One region of the Streptomyces sp. NPDC020379 genome, then DNA from elsewhere that is predicted to be linked to it. Evidence: riboswitches for the same ligand, from Rfam matches in the RefSeq annotation. Region 1 holds a riboswitch; the other holds the start of a gene.
The links. Region 1 has a riboswitch for S-adenosylmethionine ahead of thrC (threonine synthase). Riboswitches for the same ligand answer to the same signal wherever they lie in the genome.
Positions count from the first base shown of each region.

Region 1 (6,542 bases):
CATCCGCACCACCGTCGACCGCGATGAAGCCGTACCCCTTCTCCGCGTTGAACCACTTGACGGTGCCCTGAGCCATGCCTAACTCCCCTATTACTGGCCCTTGCGCAGGACCGCACTTCGCGGACCCGGGTCAGACCTCACCTCCGGAACTTCTCCCCAGCCGGTGGCAGGGGAAATCCCGGTGGTGTGCGCCGGAACGCGTCGACCGCGGCTGAATGTATCTGCACGGATGCCGTCTGCAACAGGTCACTCGGACGAGAATTCCCGGCGCGGCTGATTGCCGAAATGCGGCGAACTCCGGTGGATCCAGGGCAAGTCGGGCCGGGCATAGCGCAAGCAACCCGACAATTCGCGCACACAGTTCGCGCACAACTTGACGGGTTCTCATATGCGTTCGGCACTGACGCCGGAGGGGGATCGCCCCAACTGTATCGCGCTCAACAGACGGAATCGCCCCGTCCGTTTCACGGCCGGGGCGATTCAGGGGACCTTTCGCAGGAAGCTTGCGTAAAGCTCAGCCGCCGGCGACGGCGGGGATGATCGACACCCCGGCGCCGTCGGGCGTGGGCGTCGAAAGCCCCTGCTCGAAGCGCACGTCGTCGTCATTGACATACACGTTCACGAACCGGCGCAGCTTCCCCGCGTCGTCGAGGACGCGGGCGGCGATGCCGGGGTGGTTCTTCTCCAGATCGCCGATCACCTCGGCGAGCGTCGCCCCCTCGGCCGGGACTTCGGCGACACCGCCGGTGTAGGTGCGGAGGATGGTGGGGATGCGAACGGAGATGCTCATGGGGGTCCTGCCTTTCCGGTATTCCGGTGTCCGGTGAATGGTCGGGTGGGGACATCAGCCGGTGGCGAGCCCGGCGGTGCGGAACGCCTCCAGGGACGGCCGGATGGTCGCGGACGGCCCGGCCGCCACGGCGTCCAGCGTCTTGAGCCCGTCGCCGGTGTTGAGCACGACCGTCGTCAGCGCGGGGTCGAGCACCCCGCGCTCGATGAGCTTGCGGGTGACGCCCACCGTCACCCCGCCCGCGGTCTCCGCGAAGATCCCCTCCGTCCGGGCCAGCAGCCGGATCGCGTCGACGATCTCCGCGTCGTCCACGTCCTCCACGGCACCGCCCGTCCGCCGGGCGATGTCGAGCACATACGGCCCGTCGGCGGGGTTGCCGATGGCGAGGGACTTCGCGATCGTGTCCGGCTTCACCGGCCGCACCACGTCGTGGCCGTCCTTGAACGCGCGGGAGACCGGCGAGCAGCCCGCCGCCTGCGCGCCGAAGATCCGGTACGGCCGGTCCTCGACCAGGCCCAGCGCGATCAGCTCCTTCAGCCCCTTGTCGATCTTCGTGAGCTGGGAGCCGGAGGCGATGGGGATCACGATCTGGTCCGGCAGGCGCCAGCCCAGCTGCTCGCAGATCTCGTACGCGAGGGTCTTGGAGCCCTCGCCGTAGTACGGGCGGAGGTTGACGTTGACAAAGCCCCAGCCCTCGCCGAGCGGGTCGCCGATCAGCTCGGAGCAGAAGCGGTTCACGTCGTCGTAGGTGCCCTCGATGCCCACCAGGTCGCCGCCGTAGACCGCGGCCATGACGACCTTGCCGGCCTCCAGGTCGTGCGGGATGAAGACACAGGACTTGAAACCCGCGCGGGCCGCGGCGGCACCGACCGCGCCGGCGAGGTTGCCGGTCGAGGAGCAGGAGAGCGTGGTGAAGCCGAAGGCGCGCGCCGCCTCGACCGCGATGGCGACGACGCGGTCCTTGAAGGAGTGCGTGGGGTTGCCGGAGTCGTCCTTGACGTACAGCCCGCCGGTGACGCCCAGCTCGCGGGCGAGGTTGTCGGCCTTGACGAGCTTGGTGAAGCCGGGGTTGAGGCTGGGCTTCTCCGCCACGTTCTCGGGTACGGGCAGCAGCGGGGCGTAGCGCCAGATGTTGTCGGGACCGGCCTCGATGCGGCGGCGCAGGGCCTCGGGATCGCCGGTGGGGAGGTCGTACGCGACTTCGAGCGGGCCGAAACAGGCGGCGCAGGCGAAGATGGGACCGAGGTCGAACCGCTCCCCGCACTCACGGCACGAGAGGGCGACGGCGGGACCGAGCGCGACAGAAGTGGTTGAGCTTTCGACAGACTGCACAGCCATGGAGGCGAGGCCCTTTCTCCTCATCTTCCTCGCGGCGAACCTCGCCACGAGACGGAATTGGCACCTTCCCCACCGGGAGCCTCGCGCTTGCGAGACCGGCGGGAGGGTTGCCGGGGCTTCAACGGGCCGTGTCCCTCTGCCCCTCTGGATGAGCGGTATGGCACTGGGCACTGCCCAGGCGTTTGTGCGCGCGGTGACCCCGACATACGACGGCGTTCCGCGTTGTTCAGACTGTAACCGAAGGCACGGACACCCGAGCAGGTCGTCCGTTCCGCGAGATGCGTCACAGGACAACACCGGAGCGAAGGAGTCGTTCACGTGCTGGAAGAGGTGGAGCGCTGGCTGGGCCGGCGGTCCTGGTCCGTCGGAGACCGTCCGCTCGACCAGCTGCTCGCGGCCAAACGGGAGAAGGGCACCACCATCAGCGTGGTGCTCCCCGCGCTGGACGAGGAGGCGACCGTCGGCGACATCGTCGCCACGATCCGGCGCGAACTGATGACGGACGCGGTGCCGCTGGTCGACGAGCTGGTGGTGCTCGACTCCGGCTCCACCGACCGCACGGCCGAGGTCGCCGCCGCGGCCGGCGCGCGCGTGGTGCACCGCGACTCGGTGCTCCCGCGACTGCCCGCCCTGCCCGGCAAGGGCGAGGTGCTGTGGCGGTCGCTGCTGGTGACGCGCGGGGACGTGGTCTGCTTCGTCGACGCCGATCTGCGCGACTTCTCCGCGGACTTCGTCTCCGGCACCGTCGGCCCGCTGCTGACCGACCCGGGCATCGCGTTCGTGAAGGCGATGTACGACCGCCCGCTCGGCGAAGTGGCCGGGCAGGGCGGCCGGGTGACCGAGCTGGTGGCCCGACCCCTGCTCAACCTGCACTGGCCGCAGCTGGCGGGCTTCGTCCAGCCCCTGGGCGGCGAGTACGCGGCCCGCCGCTCGCTCCTGGAACGCCTGCCGTTCCCCGTGGGCTACGGCGTGGAACTGGGCCTCCTGGTCGACGCCCTCCACACCGTCGGCCTGGACGCCCTGGCCCAGGTCGACGTGGGCGTCCGCGTCCACCGCCACCAGGACGGCCGCGCGCTGGGCCGGATGGCCGCGGCCATCTACCGCACGGCACAGCTGCGCCTGGCCCGCGGCCACCTGGTGCGGCCGTCCCTGACCCAGTTCGAGCGTACGTCCGAGGGATTCGTCCCTCGGACGTACGCGGTGGACACGGAGGAGCGGCCGCCGATGCGGGAAATCCCGGAATACGCGGCACGGGACGCGGCGTAGGGGGCCTTTTTCCCAGCCCCGCCCCTTCCCGGCTGCGTCTGATGTGCGGGGAGGGGCGGGGCTGGGGAACAAGCCCGCCGCAGGCGCCAGCCCGTCCGCACCCGCACCCCGGCCCCGACAAACGTTTGAACGACCGGCGGCCAGGCAAGGCTGGCCACATGGTCGTTGAGCACATGCAACCGCACACGCACACCGCACAGATCGTCGTCGCCTCCAACCGCGGCCCGGTCTCGTACAAGCTGGTCGACGGCGAGCTGACCGCCGGCCGGGGCGGTGGCGGCCTCGTCTCGGGGCTCAGCGCCATAGACCGCGACGCCGGCGCCGTGTGGGTGTGCGCGGCCATGGGCGAGGGCGACCGCGAGGCGGCGCGGCGCGCGGGCCGCAGGCTCGACACCGAGGACACCGGCGGCCACCGGGTGCGCATGCTGGACGTCGACCCGGACACCTTCGCCGCCGCCTACAACGGCATCGCCAACTCCGTGCTGTGGTTCGTCCACCACATGCTCTACGAGACGCCCCTGGCACCCGTCTTCGACGCGGACTTCCGGCGGCAGTGGGCGGCGTACGAGGCGTACAACGCGGCCTTCGCGGACGCCCTCGCCGAGGAGGCCGCGCAGGGAGCCGCCGTGCTCGTGCAGGACTACCACCTCACGCTGGTGCCGGGTCTGCTCCGGGAGCGCCGTCCCGACCTGCGGATCGGCCACTTCTCGCACACCCCCTGGGCCCCGCCGGACTACTACCGGCTGCTGCCGGACGACATCGCCGAGCGGGTGCTGCGCGGCATCCTCGGCGGGGACCGCGCGGCCTTCCTGACCGAGCGCTGGGCGGACGCGTTCGCCGACTGCTGCGAGAAGGTCCTGGGGGCTGAGGTCGTCCGCGGCACGGGCGGGACGGCGGTGCTCTTCGAGGGCCGGACGACCCGGCTCGGCGTGCACGGCCTCGGCGCCGACGCGGACTTCCTGCGGGAGCGCGCGCACCGCGCGGACGTCGAGGAGCGGATGGCCGCGCTCCGCGCACAGCTCGGCCCGGACCGCAAGGCGATCGTGCGCGTCGACCGCACCGAGCTGTCCAAGAACATCGTGCGCGGCCTCCACGCCTACCGCCGGCTGCTGGAGGACCACCCGCAGTGGCGGGGCAAGGTGGTGCACATCGCCTTCGCGTACCCCTCCCGGCAGGATCTGAAGGTCTACCGCGCGTACACGGCGGAGGTCGAGCGGGTCGCCCGGGAGATCAACGCGACCTTCGGCACCGCGGCTTGGGAACCGGTCTCCCTGCACGTCAAGGACGACTTCGCCCGCTCGCTCGCCGCCTACCGCCTGGCGGACGTCGCGCTCGTCAACCCCATCCGCGACGGCATGAACCTGGTCGCCAAGGAGGTCCCCGTCGTCTCCGACCACGGCTGCGCTCTCGTCCTCTCCCGGGAGGCGGGGGCGGTGGCGGAGCTGGGGGACGACGCGCTCGTGGTCAACCCGTACGACGTGGAGGCCACGGCGTCGGCTCTGCACACGGCTCTCCTGATGGACCCGTCGGAACGGGCGTCGCGCACGAAGCGGCTTGCCGCCGCGGCGGTGGCGCTCCCTCCGGCACGCTGGTTCCTGGACCAGCTGGCCGCGCTGTAGTCGCCTGGGCTACGGGCCCCGGACCCCCGCAACACGCTTCGCGCGTTGTCCTCGAACTCCCCCAGCCACCTCCCCAGAGGTGCCCCCACGGGCTGAATGTGCCGGCTACGGTCTGCGAAATCCAGCCCGTTGGGGGCTCCCCCAGACGGAGTCCGGGGGAGGCAACGGACCGGTAGCCGGGGGGGCTGGGGCGCGCCCCCACGCGGCGGAGCCGCACATCAGATGCACGCGGGAAGGGGCGGTAGGGGAAAAAGCCCGCTGCGGGCGCCGGCCGCCCCGCACCCACCCCCCGCGCACACCCCGGAGCAAACACCCGGCCAGCCTTCGGCAAAGTGCTTCGGGCCGCCGCCTGCCCCGCCCCGCCCCCGGGTAACCATGAGGCCATGCAGATCGCCCCACCCCGAGCCGCCACCGCCCTCGCGGCCGTCGCCCTCGTCGCAGCCGCACTGACCACCGGCTGCTCCTCCGACTCCGGGAGCAAGAGCTCCGACGACACCAAGAACGCCAAGTCCGGCGCCTCCCCCTCCACTTCGGCCACAGGGTCGTCCGCGCCCGCCGCGGGAGACGGCGCCATACCCGTGGGCCCGGGCCCCCAGCCCGCGTACACCGTGCAGAAGCAGCCCGCGGAGGGCAGCTGTCACTACCAGTACACCTCGGCCAAGGAGCCCCTGCCCGACCCCAAGTGCACGCCCGGAGCGACGAATCCGAAGGTCACGCAGGCGACAGTGAAGACGACGATCTGCCGCAGCGGCTACACCAAGGACATCCGGCCGCCGGTCGGCATCACCAGCCGCGAGAAGACCGCCAACGCGGCCTCGTACGGCTACAAGGGCTCGTTGAAGGACTACGAGTACGACCACTTGATCAGCCTCCAGCTCGGCGGCGACCCCAACGACCCGCGCAATCTGTGGGTCGAGCCGCCCTCCCCCGGCCACAAGCCGGGCGCGGGGCCCAACAACCCCAAGGACGTGGTCGAGACCAAGCTCAAGACCGCGATCTGTGCCGGCAAGGCGGATCTCGTCAAGGCGCAGCAGGCGATCGCCCACGACTGGACGACGGCGCTGAAGACCCTGGGCCTGCCGGAGAAGGCGGCCAAGGGTGACCCGACCGCCGCCAAGGACCCGGACGACGAATGAGGTTCAGCCGGTAGGCAGGCGGTCCGCGAGGGCCGTCAGCAGCTCCACTACGCCGCTCGGGCCGTCCACCACGAGGTCGGCCCGTTCGGCGAGTTCGGTGACCTCCGTGCTGCCGCTGCACACGAGGAGGCCGGCCAGCCCTTCGGCGCGCAGCTCCTCCACGGCGGCGAAGGCCGCGAGGTCGCCGAGGTCGTCACCGGCGTAGAGGACGGCGCGGGCGCCCGTCTCGCGCACGTACTCAGCGAGGGCCACGCCCTTGTCGATGCCGGGCGGGCGCAACTCCAGGACGAACCGGCCCGGTTCGACGATCAGGCCGTGCCGCGCGGCGAGCGCTTCCAGCGGGCCGCGCAGGGCGTCGTAGGCGGCCTGGGGGTCGGCGGCGCGCCGGGTGTG
Region 1 is NZ_JBIRVR010000003.1:245,900-252,441, forward strand. Features, by position in the region: gene ACH427_RS05895 (cold-shock protein) at 1-76, opposite strand, end outside; gene ACH427_RS05900 (MoaD/ThiS family protein) at 515-790, opposite strand; gene thrC (threonine synthase) at 845-2,128, opposite strand; SAM riboswitch class I at 2,146-2,283, opposite strand; gene ACH427_RS05910 (glucosyl-3-phosphoglycerate synthase) at 2,447-3,394, shown strand; gene ACH427_RS05915 (trehalose-6-phosphate synthase) at 3,553-5,013, shown strand; gene ACH427_RS05920 (hypothetical protein) at 5,397-6,149, shown strand; gene otsB (trehalose-phosphatase) at 6,153-6,542, opposite strand, start outside.

Region 2 (6,542 bases), on a different contig from region 1:
ATGGCGCCGTCACCGCCAGGGTGTTTCCCGTAACCCTACGGCCTGATGGTCATGCGGCGCGGAGCACAGCCGGGTCCGGGCCGTGCGGCCCCGGCCCGGCGAGGCACTCTGTGCGCATTGCTGCCCGTACGCCATGATCTGGCCATGCTCGGAAAGGCAGCGCGCCGGAGCCCACCGCCCCACCGCCGGACCAGACCTCTGGTCACATACGCCCTCATCGGCATCTGCTGCGCCGTCTTCCTGCTCGGCCCCGCCTCGGGCCTGACCGCTCCGCCGGGCGCCCATGGGGACGCCGCCGATCTGCTGGTCGCGCAGACCGCCTACTTCGAGCGCTGGGGCGTGGTGCCCGAGGAGCTCTGGCACGGCTCGCCGGGACGGCTGCTCACCCCGCTCACCGCTCTCTTCGTGCACGGCAACTGGCTGCATCTGCTGGGGAACATGCTCTTCCTCCATGTCTTCGGTGCCATGGCCGAGGAGCGGATGGGCCGGGCCTCCTTCGCCTTCTTCTACCTCGCCGCCGGGGTGCTGGCCCTGCTCGGCTACGCGGCCGTGCACGCCGACTCCGTCCAGACGCTGGTGGGGGCGTCCGGAGCGATCTCCGGGGTGCTCGGGGCGTTCCTCTGTCTCTTCCCCAGGGCCCGGGTCACCAGTCTCTTCCCGTTCCTCTTCTTCCTGCCGCTGCGCTTCCCCGCGTGGGCGGTGCTGCTCTTCTGGTTCGTCCTCCAGTGGCTGGCCGCCCGCACCGCGGGCGACCGGCCCGGGGTGGCCTACCTCGCCCATGTGCTGGGCTTCTCGCTGGGCTTCCTGTACGCGTGGGCCCGGTACAGGTGTGCGGCTAGAGTGAAGAGAGCGGCCGCGTCCGGCGACGGGCCGCGAGCCCCCGGGGACCCACCCCCCGGCCCCCGATAGGAGCCCAGCCGTGATCACCTCGATCGTGCTCATCAAGACCGACGTCGACCGGATTCCCGAGATCGCGGAGCAGATCGCCGCGCTGGAGGGCGTCAGCGAGGTCTATTCGGTGACCGGCGCGCAGGATCTGATCGCCATGGTGCGCGTGGCCCGCCACGACGACCTGGCGGACGTCATCCCGGGCCGCATCAGCAAGGTCCCGGGCGTCGCCTCCACGGAGACCCACATCGCCTTCCGCACGTACTCCCAGCACGACCTGGAGGCGGCGTTCGCGATCGGGCTGGAGGCGTAGCCCTGCGGCGGGGCTGTCGAGCGAGGGGCGGGCCCGCGATCGCGCCCCGCGAGTGGCGCGGGGAACCGCGGACCCGCCCCCGTGCGCGCGACCGTCACGCCGGTACGCAACGGCCGTTCTCCGTCCTGTAGGACCACCGCGCGCCCTCGCGCACCAGCTCCCCCACCGCCCGCACGAACCGCTCCACGTGCTCGTCCGGCGTCCCCGCCCCGAAGCTCACCCGCACCGCGTTGAGGGACTGCCCCTCCGGCGCGCCGCACTCGCCGGGCGCGTCCCCCGCGCCGCCGAGCAGCGTGCGCACCAGCGGGTGGGCGCAGAACAGCCCGTCGCGCACCCCGATGCCGTACTCCGCGGACAGCGCCGCCGCGAAGTGCGAGCTGTTCCAGCCGTCGACGACGAAGGAGAGGACGCCGACGCGCTGGACCTCCCCTTCGCCGTCGCCGAAGAGCGACAGCACGCGGACGCCCGGCACCTTGGCGAGGCCCTCGCGGACGGCCGCGACGAGCTGCCGCTCCCGCTCGACGAGCCGGTCGAAGCCCGCCTCGCGGAGCGCCTTGCAGGCCGACGCGATGGCGTAGGCACCGATGACGTTGGGCGAGCCGGCCTCGTGCCGGGCGACGGTGTCGTGCCACTCGACGTCCACGCCGCCCCCGGCGCCCCGCGTCACCGCGCGGCTGGCGCCGCCGCCCGCGAGGTACGGCTCCGCGTCCCGCAGCCAGTCCGGCCGTCCGGCCAGCACCCCGGCGCCGAACGGCGCGTACAGCTTGTGCCCGGAGAAGGCGATCCAGTCGGCGTCCAGCTCCGTGAGGTCCACCGGGTGGTGCGGCACCAGTTGCGCCGCGTCCACGACGATCCGGGCACCGTGCGCGTGGGCGGCGGCCGTCAACTCCCGTACGGGCCACAGCTCGCCGGTCACGTTCGACGCGCCCGTCACGCAGACCAGAGCGGGGCCGTAGGGCTCGCGGTCCGCGAGGGCGCGCTCCAGGATCTCGACCGCCTGGCGCGGGCAGCGGGGCGCGTCGAGGTAGGTGACGGTGACGTCCGCGCGCCGCTCCCAGGGCAGCAGGGCGGCGTGGTGCTCGGACTCGAAGACGAACACCCGGGTGCCCCGCGGGAGCACGGTCGCGAGGAGGTTGAGCGAGTCGGTGGTCGAGCGGGTGAAGACGACCTGGTCACCGGCGCGGCAGCCGAGGAACGCGGCGATCTCCGCCCGGCTGTTCTCGAAGAGGTCGGTCGACAGCTGCGAGAGATAGCCCGCCCCGCGGTGCACGCTGCCGTAGTACGGGGCGTACGCCGCGACGTCGTCCCACACCCGCTGGAGCGCCGGGGCGCTCGCCGCGTAGTCCAGGGCCGCGTAGGTCACCTCGCCTCCGGTGACGAGCGGGACGCGGACGTCGTGGCCGAGGACGGGCAGGAGGGCGGTGCCGACGGCGGGCTCGACGGTGACAGGGCATGCGGACATGGCGAATTCTCCCGGGTACAAGGCGGAATGGCGGTGTACACGCACCCGCGAGAGACCTCTGCGGTGTGCGGAAAGGGCGACCCGGCGCACGGCGGTGCCGTGGCGGGGCGCGGGGGAAACGGGCCTTCGGCCCTATCGCATTCGCTGAATCATGGAGGATCTCCCTCGACAACCAGGATCCCTGGCGAGGGATCCGCGCTTGCCGCAGACCTCATTGCCTGCGACCTGGTCATCACCCGGGGCACCCCGCCACGGAAGGAGGGTTGCCGGACAGCGGGCCGGGGCCGTGTCGCTGTCACTCGTGACCTGGCGGCGAGTATGGCACAACTGATCGTCGGGCGGAAAGGGCGTCCGCATCACGGACACCGGCCCCACCGCCCGCGGACGGCCGAACTCCGGTCCGGGGCACGGGATCACCGCGCCCCGGACCAAAGGCGCGCTACGCGTTGCTCGCGGCCACCCAGCGGTCCAGGGCCCGCTTCGCCGCCCCGGAGTCGACCGACTCGGCGGCGCGGGCGATGCCGGCCGCGATCTGCTCGGTGAGCGGCGCGTCCGTCGGGTCCAGCGCCACCAGCGCCGCGGCCGCGTTCAGCAGCACCGCGTCCCGGGCGGGGCCGGTCTCGCCGGCCAGCAGACGGCGGGCGACATCGGCGTTGTACGACGCGTCGGCGCCCTTGAGCGCCTCGACGGGAACCAGCGGGATGCCCACGTCCCGCGGGTCGAAGGGCTGTTCCCGGACCTGGCCGTCGCGGACGACCCAGACCCGTGAGGTCGCGGTCGTGGTCAGCTCGTCCAGCCCGTCGTCCCCGCGGAAGACCAGCGCCGAGGAGCCGCGCTCGGCGAGCACGCCGGCGAGGATCGGGGCCATGCGGGCGTCGGCGACACCGGTCGCCTGGGCGCGCACCTGCGCGGGGTTGGTGAGCGGTCCCAGCACGTTGAAGGTGGTGCGGATGCCCAACTCGCGCCGCGCGGCCGCCACATAGCGCAGCGAGGGGTGGAACTTCACCGCGAAGCAGAAGGTGATGCCCGCCTCCTCGGCGACCTCCACCACCCGCCGCGGCGTCAGGTCCAGATTGACGCCCAGCTTCTCCAGGACGTCCGAGGCACCGCTGGAGGAGGACGCCGCGCGGTTGCCGTGCTTGACGACCTTCACGCCCGTGCCGGCGACGACGATCGAGGCCATGGTCGAGATGTTGACGGTCTTGGCGCCGTCGCCGCCGGTCCCCACGATGTCCACGCTCGGGCCGGGCACGTCGATGAGATTGGCGTGCGAGTACATCGCGCGCACCAGACCGGAGATCTCGGCGACGGTCTCGCCCTTGGCCCGCAACGCGACCGCGAACCCGGCGATCTGGGCGTCGGTGGCCATCCCGCGCATGATCCGGTCCATGGCCCAGGCGGTGTCGTCCGCGCCGAGGTCCGACCCGCTCAGCAGGGTGTTCAGCAGACCCGGCCAGGAGGGTGCCACCGCGCTGTCGCCGCCTGCCGGGGTCACAACGTTCATGGTCCACACTCCTGGTGGTCGGTCGGAGAGCCGCGGCCGTCCGGGGCTCTGCCCGCCCAGCCTATCCAGGCCCGGGAACAGCGAAGAGCCCCGTCCACGCGCTGGACGGGGCTCTTGCTGTGGCGATCAGCGATCACTGACCGGCCGGGGCCGGTGCGAGGCGGATCAGTGGTGGCCGTGGCCGCTGGTGATCTCCTGGAACTCCTCCGCGGTCGCCTTGGGAATGTGCGTCCCCTCGCCGTAGAAGCCCTTGGAGAGCTTCACACGGAGCTTCTGCGTGGCGCCGGCCTTGCGCTCGACACCGTTCTCGTCGACCTCGGGCGTGAGCTCGAGCGGCTTGGGCTGCTCGTGCGCCGTGAGGGTGTGCAGCTGCTCCTGCGAGAGCGGCTCGTGGACCTCGACGAACTCACCGTGCGGCAGGCGCTTGATGATGCCCGACTCGCGGCCGTGCAGCACCTTGTCCCTGTCGCGGCGCTGGAGGCCCATGCACATCCGGCGGGTGGCGATGAAGGCCAGGACCGGAAGGACGAAGAAGCCGATGCGGACGAACCAGGTGATGGCGTTGATCGAGAGGTGGAAGTGGGTGGCCCACAGGTCGTTTCCACCGCCGATGAGCATCACGAAGTACGCGGTGATCCACGCGACACCGAACGCGGTGCGCGTCGGGGCGTTGCGCGGACGGTCCAGCAGGTGGTGCTCACGCTTGTCGCCGGTGACCCAGGACTCGATGAACGGGTAGACGGCGATGGCACCCAGGACCACGGGGAAGACCATCATCGGGATGAACACACCCAGGACGAGCGTGTGACCCCAGAAGTTGATCTCCCAGCCCGGCATGACACGGATCAGACCCTCGGCGAACCCCATGTACCAGTCGGGCTGGGCGCCGGTGGACACCTGGTCCGGCCGGTACGGGCCGATGGCCCAGATCGGGTTGATCGAGGCGAGCGCGGCGATGGCCGCGATCACACCGAAGACCAGGAAGAAGAAGCCTCCGGCCTTGGCCATGTAGACCGGCATCAGCGGCAGGCCGACGACGTTCTTGTTCGTCCGGCCGGGGCCGGGGAACTGCGTGTGCTTGTGGTACGCCACAAGGATTATGTGGGCCACGACCAGGCCGAGCATGATGCCCGGCAGCAGCAGGACGTGGATCGAGAAGAACCGCGGCACGAAGTCCGCGCCCGGGAACTCGCCGCCGAACAGGAACATCGACATGTACGTGCCGACGATCGGGAAGGAGAGGATCGCGCCTTCCATGAACCGCACACCGGTGCCGGACAGCAGGTCGTCCGGCAGGGAGTAACCGGTGAAGCCGGTGAACATGCCCAGCACGAACAGCAGGAAGCCGAACAGCCAGTTGATCTCACGCGGCTTGCGGAACGCGCCCGTGAAGAAGACGCGCATCATGTGGACGAACATGCCCGCGAGGAAGACCAGCGCGGCCCAGTGGTGGATCTGCCGGACCAGCAGACCGCCACGGACGTCGAAGCTGATGTTCAGCGTGGAGGCGAACGCCTCCGACATCCGCATGCCCTGCATGGGGACGTAGGGACCGTGGTAGACGGTCTCTTCCATGCTCGGGTGGAAGAACAGCGTCAGATACACACCCGTGAGGATGATGATCAGGAAGCTGTAGAGGCAGACCTCGCCCAGCATGAAGGACCAGTGGTCCGGGAAGATCTTGCGCAGGTTGGCCTTGGCCAGGCTGTAGACGCCCAGTCGGCCGTCGGCCCAGTCGGCCACCCGCTCGCCGGCGGGCGCCTTGCGCCTGCCCTGCGCGTCGGCGCCGTAGGCATCGGTCGTTGAAGTACTCATCCGCGCTCCCAGAAGGCAGGACCGACGGGCTCGGCGAAGTCGCCCATCGCCTCGAGGTAGCCCTTGTCATTGACCTTGATCCGCAGCTGCGGCAGAGCGTGCCCGGCCGGACCGAAGATCACCCGTCCGCCGTCGGACAGGTCGAAGGTGGACTGGTGACACGGGCAGAGCACGTGGTGCGTCTGCTGCTCGTAGAGGCTGATCGGGCAGCCGACGTGCGTGCAGATCTTGGAGAAGGCGACGATACCGTCCGCCGACCAGTCGAGTTCCTTCTTGTCCTTGATGTTCTCCGGACGGAGCCGGACGATCATCAGGGCCGCCTTGGCGATCTTCTGCTGGAAGTCGTGGTCCTCCTCCTTCATGCCCTCGGGCATGGCGAAGGTGAGGGACCCGACCTGGATGTCCTCGGGGCGCAGCGGCTGATTCGTGTTCTGGTTGATCAGCATCTTGCCCTCGGACCAGGCGGTCTTGCGGAGCTTGGTGCCCGGCAGCGGACCGAGGTCGCGGAGCAGCATCACACCGGAGAGCGGCACCAGGGCCAGCGCGCCGAACATGGTGTT
Region 2 is NZ_JBIRVR010000001.1:312,847-319,388, forward strand. Features, by position in the region: gene ACH427_RS01455 (rhomboid family intramembrane serine protease) at 145-909, shown strand; gene ACH427_RS01460 (Lrp/AsnC family transcriptional regulator) at 920-1,201, shown strand; gene ACH427_RS01465 (aminotransferase class V-fold PLP-dependent enzyme) at 1,296-2,663, opposite strand; SAM riboswitch class IV at 2,854-2,970, opposite strand; gene trpD (anthranilate phosphoribosyltransferase) at 3,103-4,167, opposite strand; gene ACH427_RS01475 (cytochrome b N-terminal domain-containing protein) at 4,333-5,982, opposite strand; gene ACH427_RS01480 (Rieske 2Fe-2S domain-containing protein) at 5,979-6,542, opposite strand, start outside.
Region 2: another riboswitch for S-adenosylmethionine. It lies ahead of ACH427_RS01465 (aminotransferase class V-fold PLP-dependent enzyme); the one in region 1 lies ahead of thrC (threonine synthase).